3 regions of the Rhizobium sp. UGM030330-04 genome follow, and region 1 is predicted to be linked to each of the others. Evidence: riboswitches for the same ligand, from Rfam matches in the RefSeq annotation. Region 1 holds a riboswitch; each other region holds the start of a gene.
The links. A riboswitch is a leader RNA that binds a small molecule or an ion and turns the genes downstream of it on or off. The one in region 1 is predicted to bind thiamine pyrophosphate.

Region 1 (4,165 bases):
CCGAGACGGCTATGGCGACGAGCGGCAAACCGACCAGCAGAATTGCAAAACCGATCGCCACCCCGTCCCAGAGACGCGCATTGACGCTCTTGCCATCGAAACGACGGATGAGACGACCAAGCGAGGAAATCTCCGCTTCCGGCGATGGCAGAAATGCCAGGAGACCGAGCAGGACTGCGGTGAGGACAATCTGCAGGACGGAAAGCACAATCGCCCGCTGTGGATCGAAATCGAACCGCAGCGCCTGATAGATCGCCACCTCCAGCGTCGTCGCCGCCGGCCCGCCGCCCAGGAGAAGCACGAGCGTGAAGCTGGTCGCGCACAGCATGAACACGAGCCCGGCAATACCCGGAACAAGCCGCGAGATCGCCGGCCATTCGATGAAACGGAACACCGAGACCGGCCCCATGCCAAGGCTTGCCGCCATGCGCCAGTATTCGCCGGGAATGCGCTCCAGCCCCGCCAGCATCAGCCGCACGCAAAGCGGCAAATTAAAAAACACATGGGCGATAAGAATGCCGGAGAGGCCATAAATGCTGAAGGGCTCGTCCACGCCGGCAAAAACGAGGGCGGTATTCACGATACCCTGCCTGCCCCAGATGGTGATGATGCCGAAGGCGCCAACAATCACCGGCAGGCCCATCGGCACCGCCAGCAGCCGGATGATCCAGATTCTTCCCGGAAACTCTCTCCGCCGGGCAAGCGCCAGAGCTACGGGCAGGCCGAGAACAATGGACAAAAGGGTGGAAAGCATCGCCTGATAAAGCGTGAAGCGCAGGATGCGCAGCGTGTAGGTATCGATGATACCGGCAGCGGATGCACCCGTGTCAAAAGACAGCAGCGCAAAAACGGCGAGCGCCATGAACAGGAAAACGGCGGCAAAAGCCGCCGTCCCGAAAATGATCGACCGCCGGTAATCACGACGCAGCATCATGCGCGGGCGTGCCTCTTCGTCAGTTCATGCTCATGGCCGCCAGCCACTCTTCAATCCAGGCCTTGCGGTTCTTGGCCACCTCTTCCGGGTCCATCAGGAAAGTCTTCTGCGGCACCACGAGTTTGGAAAACGCCTCCGGCAAAGGTGCCGAGGTTGCCGCAACCGGCATCATCCAATTGTTCTGCGGAATCGCATCCTGAAAGCCCGATGTGAGCGTGAAAGCGAGGAACTGCTTTGCCAGCTCCTTGTTTGGTGCGTTTTTGAGAAGGCCGGACACCTCGATCTGGATGTAATGTCCTTCGGAAAAGGCGGCGGCCTGATAACGGTCCGACTTTTCGGCGACCATGTGATAGGCGGGCGAGGTGGTGTAGGAAAGCACCATCGGTACCTCACCCTTGGTGAAGAGACCGTAGGATTCCGACCAGCCAGGCGTCACGGTGAGAATACGCTTCCTGAGCTTTACCCATGCCTCCGGCGCCTTGTCGCCATAAACCGATTTTACCCACAAAAGCAGGCCGAGCCCGGGCGTGGAGGTGCGCGGGTCCTGAATGGCAATCTTCTGCGAGGGATCGCCTTCCACCAGCTCTTTCAGGCTCGTCGGCGGGTTCTTCACGGCCTGCGTATCATAGACGACGGCGAAATGCCCGTAATCATAGGGCACGAACACATCGTCCCTGTAACCGCCCGGCACCCTGGCCGCCGATGCATCAATGCCGCTGGCGTCAAAAAGCCCCGTCTGCTTCGCCTCCGCCACGAGATTGGTATCGAGACCGACGACGACATCGGCCTTGGACCCCGCGCCTTCCAGCTTCAGGCGGTTCAGCAGCGCCACGCCATCCGCAACACCCACGAAATTGACCGTGCAACCGCACACCTTCTCGAAGGCTTCCTTCACCTTGGGGCCGGGACCCCATTCGGAAACGAAGCTTTCATAGGTGTAGACGGTCAGTTCCTGCCTGTCCTGCGCAGCGGCGAAACCGGGCAGAAACAGCGAGGCGGCAACGAGGGAATTCAGGAAAAGACGACGGCGCACGGGTATCTCCTCAAAAACGATAGGGAAATAGCCGCTTGCCTTAAAGCCGTCTAATCCCTCCGCCGGTATGAACCGGATCAGGTTCTTCGGGTTGGCAAGCCTCTCAGCCTTCTGCCCGCGAGAACAGAAGACACCCCGTTAGATCAAGATGATGGTTTAGTCCCGCCGTTTGCGATTGGCAAGGTGGCTAAGGTCAGCCCTGTCCCGTCATGTGCACCAGTTCCCACACATGGCCGTCGGGATCCTGAAAACTTCCGGCATACATGAAGCCGTGGTCCTGAACGGGTTTCCAGCCACTGCCTCCAGAGGCAAGCGCCGTTGCAATCATCCGGTCTATTTCGTCGCGGCTTCCGGCGGAAAGACAGGTCAGAACTTCGGTGCTGCGCTTGGCATCAGCGATATCGCCATTGATGAAATCGCGAAAACGCTCCTCCTGAAGAAGCATCACGAAGATGTTCTCCTCCACGATCATGCAGAGCGTGCGGTCATCCGAATATTCCGGGTTGAAGCTGAAACCGAGCGCCGTGAAGAAGTTTTTCGATGTCTCGATGTTCTTGACGGGCAGGTTGACGAAGATCATGCGCATGGTGTGAACTCCTCCGAACCGGCACAGGAAACGGCAATTCCGCCTCCCTGTCAAAGGTGGATGCGGTTTCAATCAGCAAAAGACCATCGTCTTCAGCCTTCCAGTTCCTCGCGCAGCATCTCCAGTTCCAGCCATTCCTCTTCCATGGCCTCCAGCTTTTCGCGCAGTTTCGACATCTCCTGCGCCAGCATGTTGAAGGTGGCCGGGTCCTTGGTAAAAAGCGCCGGATCGGCCATGCGCTGTTCGCGTTTTGCGATTTCGCCCTGAGCCTTTTCCATCTCCTTCGGCAGATTTTCGAGCGCGAATTTCTGCTTGAAGGAAAGCTTGCCCTTCGCCTTTGCCGGCTCCTGCGACGGCGCGGCTGAAGACGCCGTCTTTGTCTTCTCCTGCTTTTCCGCCTTGCGTTTTTCTTCCGCAGCACCCTTGCGCTGCGCCATCATGTCCGAATAGCCGCCGGCATATTCGATCCAGCGCCCATCCGGCTGGTCCGGATTGGCCGGCGCAATGGTGGAGGTGACGGTGCGGTCGAGAAAATCACGGTCGTGGCTGACCAGAATGACCGTGCCGGAAAAACCCGCAACGATCTCCTGAAGCAGATCGAGCGTTTCAATATCGAGATCGTTGGTCGGCTCGTCGAGGATCAGAAGATTGGTCGGCCGCGCCAGGATGCGCGCCAGAATAAGCCGGGCGCGTTCGCCACCCGAAAGATTACGGATCGGCGTGCGGGCCTGTTCCGGCTGGAACAGGAAGTCCTTCATGTAGCCCGTTACGTGCTTCACTTCCCCATTCACCAGCAGATTGTCACCCCGGCCATCCGTCAGGTAATGCGCGAGCGTATCGTTGGGATTGAGCTCCTCGCGCTTCTGGTCGAGCGTCGCGATCTCCAGGTTGGTGCCAAGCTTCACCACACCGCTATCAGGCTCAAGCTGGCCGGTAAGCATCTTCAAAAGCGTGGTTTTGCCCGCGCCATTCGGTCCAACGAGACCGATGCAATCGCCGCGATGCACCCTCAGCGAAAACGGCGAGACGATCACGCGCTCGCCATAAGCCTTGGTGATGGCCTCTGCCTCGATGACCAGCTTGCCGGACTCGCGGCCTTCGGTGACGGTCGCCTGCACCGTACCCTGCGGCCCCTTGTGGCCGCGATATTCGGCGCGCATGGCCTGAAGCTCGCCGACACGGCGCATGTTGCGCTTGCGCCGCGCGGTCACGCCGTACCGCATCCAGTGTTCTTCGCGTTCGATGGCCTTGCCGAGCTTGTGCTGCTCCAGTTCTTCCTCTTCCAGCACCTTGTCGCGCCATTCCTCAAAATGGGCAAAGCCACGATTGAGACGGCGGGACTGGCCGCGATCGAGCCATACGGTCGAAGTCGAGACTTTTTCGAGAAAACGCCGGTCGTGCGAAATCAGCACCAGCGCACTGCGCGACTGCTGCAATTCGCTTTCCAGCCATTCGATGGTGGGCAGGTCCAGATGGTTGGTCGGCTCGTCCAGCATCAGGATATCAGGTTCCGGCGCCATGACGCGGGCAAGCGCCGCGCGCCGCGCCTCACCGCCGGAAAGGCTCGCGGGGTTTTCCTGCCCGGTCAGCCCGAGATGCTCGAGAAGATAAG
Region 2 (4,165 bases), 160 kb from region 1:
CGCGCCGTATCCGGGTCGAGCGACAGGTTGAACTGATCTTCCCAGCGGAACTCGAACCTTGCGCGCGACAGCGCATCATCCCGCACCTGTGCCGCCGGATGGCCCTTGGCAAGGTCGGCGGCATGGGCGGCGATCTTGTAGGTGATAACGCCGACCTTCACATCGTTACGATCCGGCAGGCCGAGATGTTCCTTGGGCGTGACGTAGCAGAGCATCGCCGTGCCAAACCAGCCGATCATCGCCGCCCCGATGCCGGACGTAATGTGGTCGTAACCGGGCGCGATATCGGTGGTCAGCGGCCCAAGTGTATAAAATGGCGCCTCGCCGCAGGTCTTCAGCTGCTTGTCCATGTTTTCCTTGATCTTGTGCATCGGCACATGGCCGGGGCCTTCGATCATCACCTGGCAGTCCTTCGCCCAGGCGATCTGCGTCAGCTCCCCCAGCGTTTCCAGCTCGGCGAACTGCGCCGCATCATTGGCGTCGGCGATCGAGCCGGGACGCAAGCCATCGCCCAGCGAGAAGGAGACGTCATAGGCGCGGCAGATGTCGCAAATTTCCTCGAAATGCTCATAGAGAAAGCTTTCGCGATGATGATGCAGACACCACTTGGCCATGATCGACCCACCGCGCGAGACGATGCCGGTAACGCGGTTGACGGTGAGCGGAATGTAATGCAGCCGCACGCCGGCATGGATGGTGAAATAATCCACGCCCTGCTCCGCCTGCTCGATCAGGGTGTCGCGAAACACCTCCCAATTCAGATCCTCGGCAATGCCGTTGACCTTTTCCAGCGCCTGATAAAGCGGCACCGTGCCGATCGGCACCGGCGAATTGCGGATGATCCATTCCCGGATATTGTGGATATTGCGCCCGGTCGAAAGGTCCATGACGGTATCCGCACCCCAGCGGATCGCCCAGACCATCTTCTCCACCTCCTCTGCCATGGAGGAAGTGACGGCGGAATTGCCGATATTGGCGTTGATCTTAACGAGAAAATTGCGGCCGATGATCATCGGCTCGAGTTCCGGGTGGTTGATATTGGCGGGGATGATGGCCCGACCCGACGCCACTTCCTGCCGAACGAATTCCGCCGTCACGTAGTCAGGGATATGCGCGCCAAAGCTTTCGCCGTCGCGCACCAGCTTCTCCTTGGCCGCCTCGCGCCCGAGATTTTCGCGGATGGCGATGAATTCCATTTCCGGGGTGATGATGCCGGCCCGCGCATAGGCAAGCTGTGTCACCGCCTTGCCGGCCGTCGCCCTGAGTGGCTGGTGGCGCACAGAAAATTCGGGCGTCAGGCGCTCGCCGGTGGCAAAGCCGTTATCCTCCGGCTTAACGTGTCGGCCCTCGTAAGCCTCGACATCACCGCGTGCCACAACCCAGTCGTAACGCAGACGCGGCAGACCCTTTTCAATCAGAACGGAGTGCGTGGGATCAGTATAGGGACCGGAGGAATCATAGACCGTTACCGGCGGTTCGCCCGCCGTCGGGTGGACGGCGATCTCGCGCATCGGCACGCGGATATGCGGATGTAAAATTCCTGGTTTGTGGATTTTCGTGGAGGCGGCATGCGGCCCGGTGGTGACCGACAGCGGGATAGTCTTGGCAGCGATATTCATCTTGAGGCTCCAAAGTTTGACAGTGGAGACCCAGTTCGAGCCGGAATGATGGAAAATACCTGACTGCCGACACGAAACGCCATGCGCCCGCCCGACATCAGGTCTTTGCACCGTCCCTACGCCAGTATGAACTGGATCAGGTTCAACGGGTCACTGCGCATGAAAGCAGAATCTCAGCCCCTTGACGGGACACCCCTGGTGAATGGCCACAGCAAAAAACACCGCCCGGCTTTTGTCAAGGCTGCCGATCACCGCTTGGCAAAGGTGCGGGAATGGCGCATGCTGCCGTTAGTTGTAATTAACCTAACGGTTTAGGTGAATATTATCGTTTGCCACGTAACGATAAGCACAAACTATGCAGATATGAAATTTATGGGAGATACGTCGGAATGAACGCGACTATACGTGAAATACTGGCCAAATTCGGCCAGCTTCCAACCCCGGTCGATACGATTGCAGATGAAGCCGATCTTTATGCGGCAGGCCTTTCTTCCTTTGCATCGGTGCAACTGATGCTGGGAATCGAAGAAGCTTTCGACATCGAATTTCCCGATAACCTGCTGAACCGCAAGTCCTTCGCCAGCATCAAGGCCATTGAAGACACCGTTAAGCTTATTCTGGATGGTAAAGAGGCTGCCTGATGAACGTGACCGTTGCGCCGCAGGATGAAACTCTGTCCGCGCGCGCGGGCCGTGTCGCGGCCATTGCCGCCAGACATGCGGACGAGGTGGATGTCACCGGCCGCTTCCCTGAGGAGGCTGTCGATGCCTTGAGGCAGGAACGCCTGCTGGGCATCCAGATCCCCTCCTCGCTCGGCGGCGAAAGCGCTTCCCTGCAGCAAATCGCCGATATCTGCGCCCGGCTCGGCCAGGCCTGTTCGGCAACCGCAATGATTTTCGCCATGCATCACATCAAGCTGTCCAGTCTGGTGGAACACGGCGAGGCTAGCGCATGGCATACGGGCTTCATGCGCCGCATCGCGGGTGAACAGCTTCTGCTCGGCTCCGCCACCACCGAAGGCGGCATCGGCGGCAATCTGCGCAACTCCATCTGCGCTATCGAGGTCGATGGCGACTTCTGCCGGCTGGAAAAGGATGCCACCGTCATTTCCTACGGCAGCAATGCCGATGCGATCCTCATCACCTCGCGCGCCCACAAGGATGCCGCGCCGGCCGATCAGGTGATGACCGTTTTCCTGAAAAACCAGTACACGCTCGAAAAGACCCATGTCTGGGATACGCTCGGCATGCGCGGCACCTGTTCAGACGGCTTCCTGTTCCGTGGCGAGGCGCCGGCGGCACAGATTTTCCCGAAGCCTTTCGCGGAAATCGCCGCACAATCCATGCTTGCAAGCTCACATCTCCTGTGGAGCGCCGTATGGTATGGCATCGCCTCCGACGCGGTGCTGCGCGCGCAATCCTTCGTCAGAGCCGCGGCCCGTAAGTCGCCCGGCACCGCCCCTCCCGGCGCGATCCGCCTTGCCGAGGTTTCCACCAAGCTGCAGGTGGTGAAATCCAACATCATTGCCGGCATCAAGGCTTACGAGGACACCAAGAGCGATCCGGAAAAGCTGATGTCCATGGCCTTTGCTGTTGCCATGAACAATGTGAAGATCTGCTCTTCGGAAACCATTCTTGAGATCATCGACCACGCCATGCTGGTCTGTGGCATCATGGGTTACAAGAACGGCACGCCCTACAGCCTCGGCCGGCATCTGCGCGATGCGCATTCCGCCCGGCTGATGATTTCCAACGACCGTATTCTCGGTAATTCCGCCAATCTCCTGCTGGTTCACAAGCAGGACACCAGCCTCTTGGGATAAGACCATGGACATGCAAACATCGTTTCTCGATCGATTGTTCGAAGAAGGCCTGCTGATTGAAACGGGTGTGGACGGCCTTTATGGACGCAGCGGCCAGTTCGAGGACGTGATTGCCGCATTCGAGCGGCTGATCGACCGCACGGGCGCCGCCGATGGCGCCGAAGCGATCCGTTTTCCGCCCGGCATCAACCGCGCCTACTTCGAAAAAAGCGGCTACATGAAGAGCTTCCCGCAGCTGGCAGGCACGGTTCATTCCTTCTGCGGCTGTGAGCTCGACCATGTCAGCCTGTTGAAGACCATGGATGAGGGCGGCGACTGGACCAAGGACCAGAAAGCAACAGACATCGTGCTGACGCCGGCAGCCTGCTATCCGCTTTATCCGACGATCGCCAAGCGCGGCGCGCTGCCTGCCGGCGGTGGTCTCTATGACATCCAGTCCTATTGCTTCCGCCATGAGCCCTCCAAGGATCCGGCCCGCCAGCAGCTTTTCCGCATGCGCGAATATGTTTGCATGGGCACCGAATCCGACGTCACCGAATTCCGCCAGACCTGGATGGATCGCGGCGTGGAGATGATGAAAGCGGTCGGGCTCGACGTCACCATCGATATCGCCAACGATCCTTTCTTCGGCCGTGCCGGCAAGATGCTCGCCAACAACCAGCGCGATCAGAACCTGAAATTCGAACTGCTGATCCCGGTCACATCGACGACCAATCCGACAGCC
Region 3 (4,165 bases), on a different contig from region 1:
GATTAGATTGAGTTCGTCTTGAACCCGCTTTTTCGCCTTGGCATGCGCAAGTGCCGCGTCGATGAAGCCTTTTTCTTTCGCGATACGGATCAGCCAATCATAATGATCGAAGAATTCGTTTCGTAATTTCTCGCTCTTAACGAGCTTTTCAAATGTGTATTTCTGCAATTTCCATATTCCATGATAGGAATATGCCGGTATTCATAATATAAATTCATTTCACGTCTCAGCATATTGAGTTGATATTCAAGTTTTTAGATTGGTAGCTTTGCGTATTGAAGAGCTTTTTCCAGTGCCTCCTTTTTGTTCTCAATGTCGTATCCATCGCCGTAGTGCATCGAATGGGATTTGGTGTTGGTGTGCCCGAGAATTGAATCCTTGAGGGTGTCATTCGCCCCGCTCCTGCGAAGCCAATCAGCCATGTTGTGGCGGAAGCTGCCGAAGCCCTTCCCCTTTCCCGGCGTCATCTTTCTGAAATAGTCGGACATCGCACAGTTGACCTGAGTTGGTCCTTCATTCGTATGGAAAATGGTAAAGCCGTTGGGGAATTCACGCATGGCGGCAAGCGCATCACCAATTAGCGGGACATCTCTATGACGCGCCCCTCCCCGCTTGACCTTGCCGCGAAGTTCATTGGGGCGAATGGAAATGTATGGATCAGACGCATCCAGATGGATATCGGCGGGGGTTAGAAGCGCGAGTTCCTTCGCGTTCGCACCTGTGCACATCCCAATGCGGATAAGAGCTTTGATTTCAGGTCGTGCCCCTGATGTCTTCAAGCCTTCCGTAACTGCTGCTATCTCCGCAGCGGTGAGCGGCGCTCGTTTGCCATCGTCTTCGTAGCCAGAAATTCTGATGCCCGCGAAAGGATTCTCCTTCCCTTCGTATTCCTCATCAAAGACGGTCTCTAAGATCACACCGAGCCAGCTAATCTTCTTATTAGCTTCGTTGCTTAAAAACTCGCCGGTATCGATCTTTTCCTTCAGAATTTTGCGGTACTTTTTCACATCGTTCTTGGTGATCTTCAACACGTCAGTGTCCCCCATCGCCGCGATGTAATCTTCGGTCTTAACTTCGTAACGCCGCCAAAAACGCTTCGTCTGAAGCTCGTTCTTGCCCTTAACTTTCTCAGACGAAAGAGCTTTGAACTTCTCGAAAGCATCTGCCCAAGAGAGCGGCGGCATCTCCATCGCGCCGACTAAAGCAGCAGTCTGCACAACATTTGGAGTCGGCATAACAGCACGGACATCCACGATTTCGCTGATACGCTCTATCAACTGATCAACAGTTTGTTCGGAGACTGCCGTATGCGGTTCGTACTTTGCGGTGAGCTTCTCAGCGGTTGCTTTGACACGCTTGTAGTCAACGTGAGCCTCATCAGGCAGGCGCTCATCATCGAAGAGCGGCAAGATTTCCGCGATGTGACCGGCGACACGCTTCTTCGCCGTCCCTAAATCTCGTGTCCTCAATGAGCGCCAAATTTGGCGTTTCGTCGTGGACTTCCGCAATCGCGTAGGGATGTTGACGCAGAAATAGTAATAGCCGTTCTGCCGTCTGTGTAAGTAATTTTGCGCGATCATATATTGAAACCCGATCAACGAAACTAAAAGAAACCTCCTTTTGGTTGACTCTCTTATAGCGCCTTCCGTGAATATTCGTCAACTATAAATTTCGAATTGACGAAAATTATGCTTTCAACTTGCTTTAAAAACAAAACAACTATTGCAAAATATTTTGGAAACATCTTATCTTTTTGATTATGTTTTGATTTTGAATTAGGCGATTTGCCGGGATTATTAGCAATTCTATTGGCAATTTTTCGCTGCGGCGATTCAGAGGCAGGCATTTGAAGAAGAACATTTGACATGAGTTTTGAATTCTCCTATGAAATCAATCTCTTCCGAGGGGTGTGCTACGGCACTGAGACGGCATTGCGCCGAACCCTTATATACCTGATCCGGGTCATGCCGGCGTAGGAACGGAAACTGTCGCACCCTTCAGGCGCTGCCCTTTCTCTTCTCCGCTTTGCCTGATCTCCGAGATTGTCACATCTGGAGACGAATGATGATGCTGAAACCTTCCGCCCTTCGCACACGGTGCGTCTGCGTCTGAGGTCCGGCTCATGCGTGCTACCCATGCGCTGAACGGTGTCGGTCTTCTGCTGGTTTTCTGGCAGGCGGGAACGTGGCTGTTTTCGCCGCCCCGCTATATCCTGCCGTCGCCCACCGATGTTGCCGGCGCTTTCTGGCGTCAGCCCGGCTTCCTGTTCGGGCAGGCACTGGTAACGCTCGGTGAAATGGCGCTCGGGCTCGCGGCGGGCATCGCCGCCGGTATTCTCGTTGCCTTCACGATTGCCGCCGTCCCGCGCCTCGGCCGCCTCGTCTGGCCCATGGTTCTGGTGCTGCAGGCCTTTCCGGTCTTCGTGCTCGCCCCCATCCTCGTCCTCTGGTTCGGTTTCGGCATGGCCTCGAAAGTGGTGATGACGGCGATCATCATCTTCTTTCCCGTCGCCTCCTCCTTCACCGATGGCCTTAACCGCACGGATCGCGCCATTCTCGACGCCGCCTCGCTGACGGAGGCGAGCCACTGGCAGATCCTAATCCGGCTGCGCGTACCGCTGGCGTTGCCATCGTTCATTTCCGGGCTGAGGGTGGCCGCCCCGCTCGCCCCGCTGGGCGCCGTCATTGGCGAATGGGTGGGTGCTTCGGCGGGGCTCGGTTTCGTCATGATCCAGTCCAATGCCCGCATGCAGACTGACACGATGTTTGCCGCCATGGCCATTCTTGCCGTCATGGCGGTGCTGCTGCGGCTCATCGTCGACCGGGCGACCGCCAATCTGGCCCCCTGGGCCAAGGAAACAGAACATACCATTCCTCTCAGATATTTACGGAGACTTTCGGCACCATGAAACGAACGCTTCTTTCCCTCGTCGTCGCGGCAGCAGGCGCATTTGCTCCCATGCAATCACAGGCCGCCGACAAGCTTACCGTATTGCTCGAATGGTTCGTGAACCCCGATCATGCGCCGATGGTGATCGCGAAAGAACGCGGCCTGTTTGCCGATGCCGGGCTGGAGGTGGAACTGGTGCCGCCAGCCGACCCTTCCGCCGTGCCGCGACTCGTCTCGGCAAAACAGGCCGACATCGGCGTGCATTACCAGCCGAACCTCTATCTCGATCACGATGCCGGCCTGCCGCTCGTGCGTTTCGGCACGCTGGTGGAAACCCCACTCAACACTGTCACGGTTCTCGCCGATGGGCCAATCAAAAGCCTGAAGGACCTGAAGGGCAAGAAGGTCGGTTTTTCCGTTTCCGGTTTTGAAGATGCGATGCTGAAGCGCATGCTGGAAAAGGACGGCCTGGCGAAGGATGATGTCGAACTCATCAACGTCAATTTCTCGCTCTCGCCGTCGCTGATCGCCGGCAAGGTGGATGCGACACTCGGCGGTTTCCGCAATTTCGAACTGACGCAGATGAAGCTTGAAGGCCATGAGGGCCGCTCGTTCTTCCCGGAAGAACATGGCGTGCCGGCCTATGACGAGCTGATCTTCGTCACGCACCGCGATCTCGTAAAAGACAACCGCCTGCTGCGTTTCCTCTCCGCCGTGGAGCAGGCCGCGATCTTCATCACCAACCACCCGCAGGAATCCTGGCAGCTTTTCATCAAGGCCTATCCGAACCTTGACGATGCGCTGAACAAGCAGGCCTTTTTCGACACGTTGCCGCGCTTCGCCAAGCGTCCCGCCGCACTCGACCGCGCGCGCTACGACCGCTTCGGTGCCTTCATGCAGGAGATGCAACTGATCAAGCAGGCACCGAAGGCGGACGATATCGCCGTGGAGCTGCAGCAGCCATGACGACGAATTTCCCGACAGCGGCAAAAGCCGCCGAGATTCTGGAGCGGGTGCGCAAGACGCGCCCGCGCGTGCATTGCCTGATGAACACAGTGGTGCAGAAATTCACCGCCGACGGCATCACCGTCGTCGGTGGCATTCCCTCGATGACCACCTCGCTCGAGGAAATCGAGAGTTTCGTCACCAAGGCGGATGCATTGACCGTCAATCTCGGCACGCTGGATGCCGAGCGGCGCAAGGTCATCCGGCTGGCGATCGAGATCGCCAATGCATCCGGCAAGCCGTGGATCGTCGACCCCGTCCATTGCGATTA

Region 2: another riboswitch for thiamine pyrophosphate. It lies ahead of thiC (phosphomethylpyrimidine synthase ThiC); the one in region 1 lies ahead of thiB (thiamine ABC transporter substrate binding subunit).
Region 3: another riboswitch for thiamine pyrophosphate. It lies ahead of N434_RS21810 (ABC transporter permease); the one in region 1 lies ahead of thiB (thiamine ABC transporter substrate binding subunit).

The regions. Positions count from the first base shown of each region.
Region 1 covers NZ_QKML01000003.1:196,345-200,509, reverse strand. Annotated here, with positions in the region: gene thiP (thiamine/thiamine pyrophosphate ABC transporter permease ThiP) at 1-934, opposite strand, end outside; gene thiB (thiamine ABC transporter substrate binding subunit) at 954-1,967, opposite strand; TPP riboswitch at 2,005-2,115, opposite strand; gene N434_RS06065 (VOC family protein) at 2,161-2,553, opposite strand; gene N434_RS06060 (ABC-F family ATP-binding cassette domain-containing protein) at 2,646-4,165, opposite strand, start outside.
Region 2 covers NZ_QKML01000003.1:353,385-357,549, reverse strand. Annotated here, with positions in the region: gene thiC (phosphomethylpyrimidine synthase ThiC) at 1-1,619, opposite strand, end outside; TPP riboswitch at 1,715-1,826, opposite strand; gene N434_RS06795 (acyl carrier protein) at 2,009-2,260, shown strand; gene N434_RS06790 (acyl-CoA dehydrogenase family protein) at 2,260-3,441, shown strand; gene N434_RS06785 (amino acid--[acyl-carrier-protein] ligase) at 3,446-4,165, shown strand, end outside.
Region 3 covers NZ_QKML01000016.1:26,568-30,732, reverse strand. Annotated here, with positions in the region: gene N434_RS21820 (hypothetical protein) at 1-168, opposite strand, end outside; gene N434_RS21815 (DUF6538 domain-containing protein) at 255-1,580, opposite strand; TPP riboswitch at 1,894-1,996, shown strand; gene N434_RS21810 (ABC transporter permease) at 2,123-2,908, shown strand; gene N434_RS21805 (ABC transporter substrate-binding protein) at 2,905-3,855, shown strand; gene N434_RS21800 (hydroxyethylthiazole kinase) at 3,852-4,165, shown strand, end outside.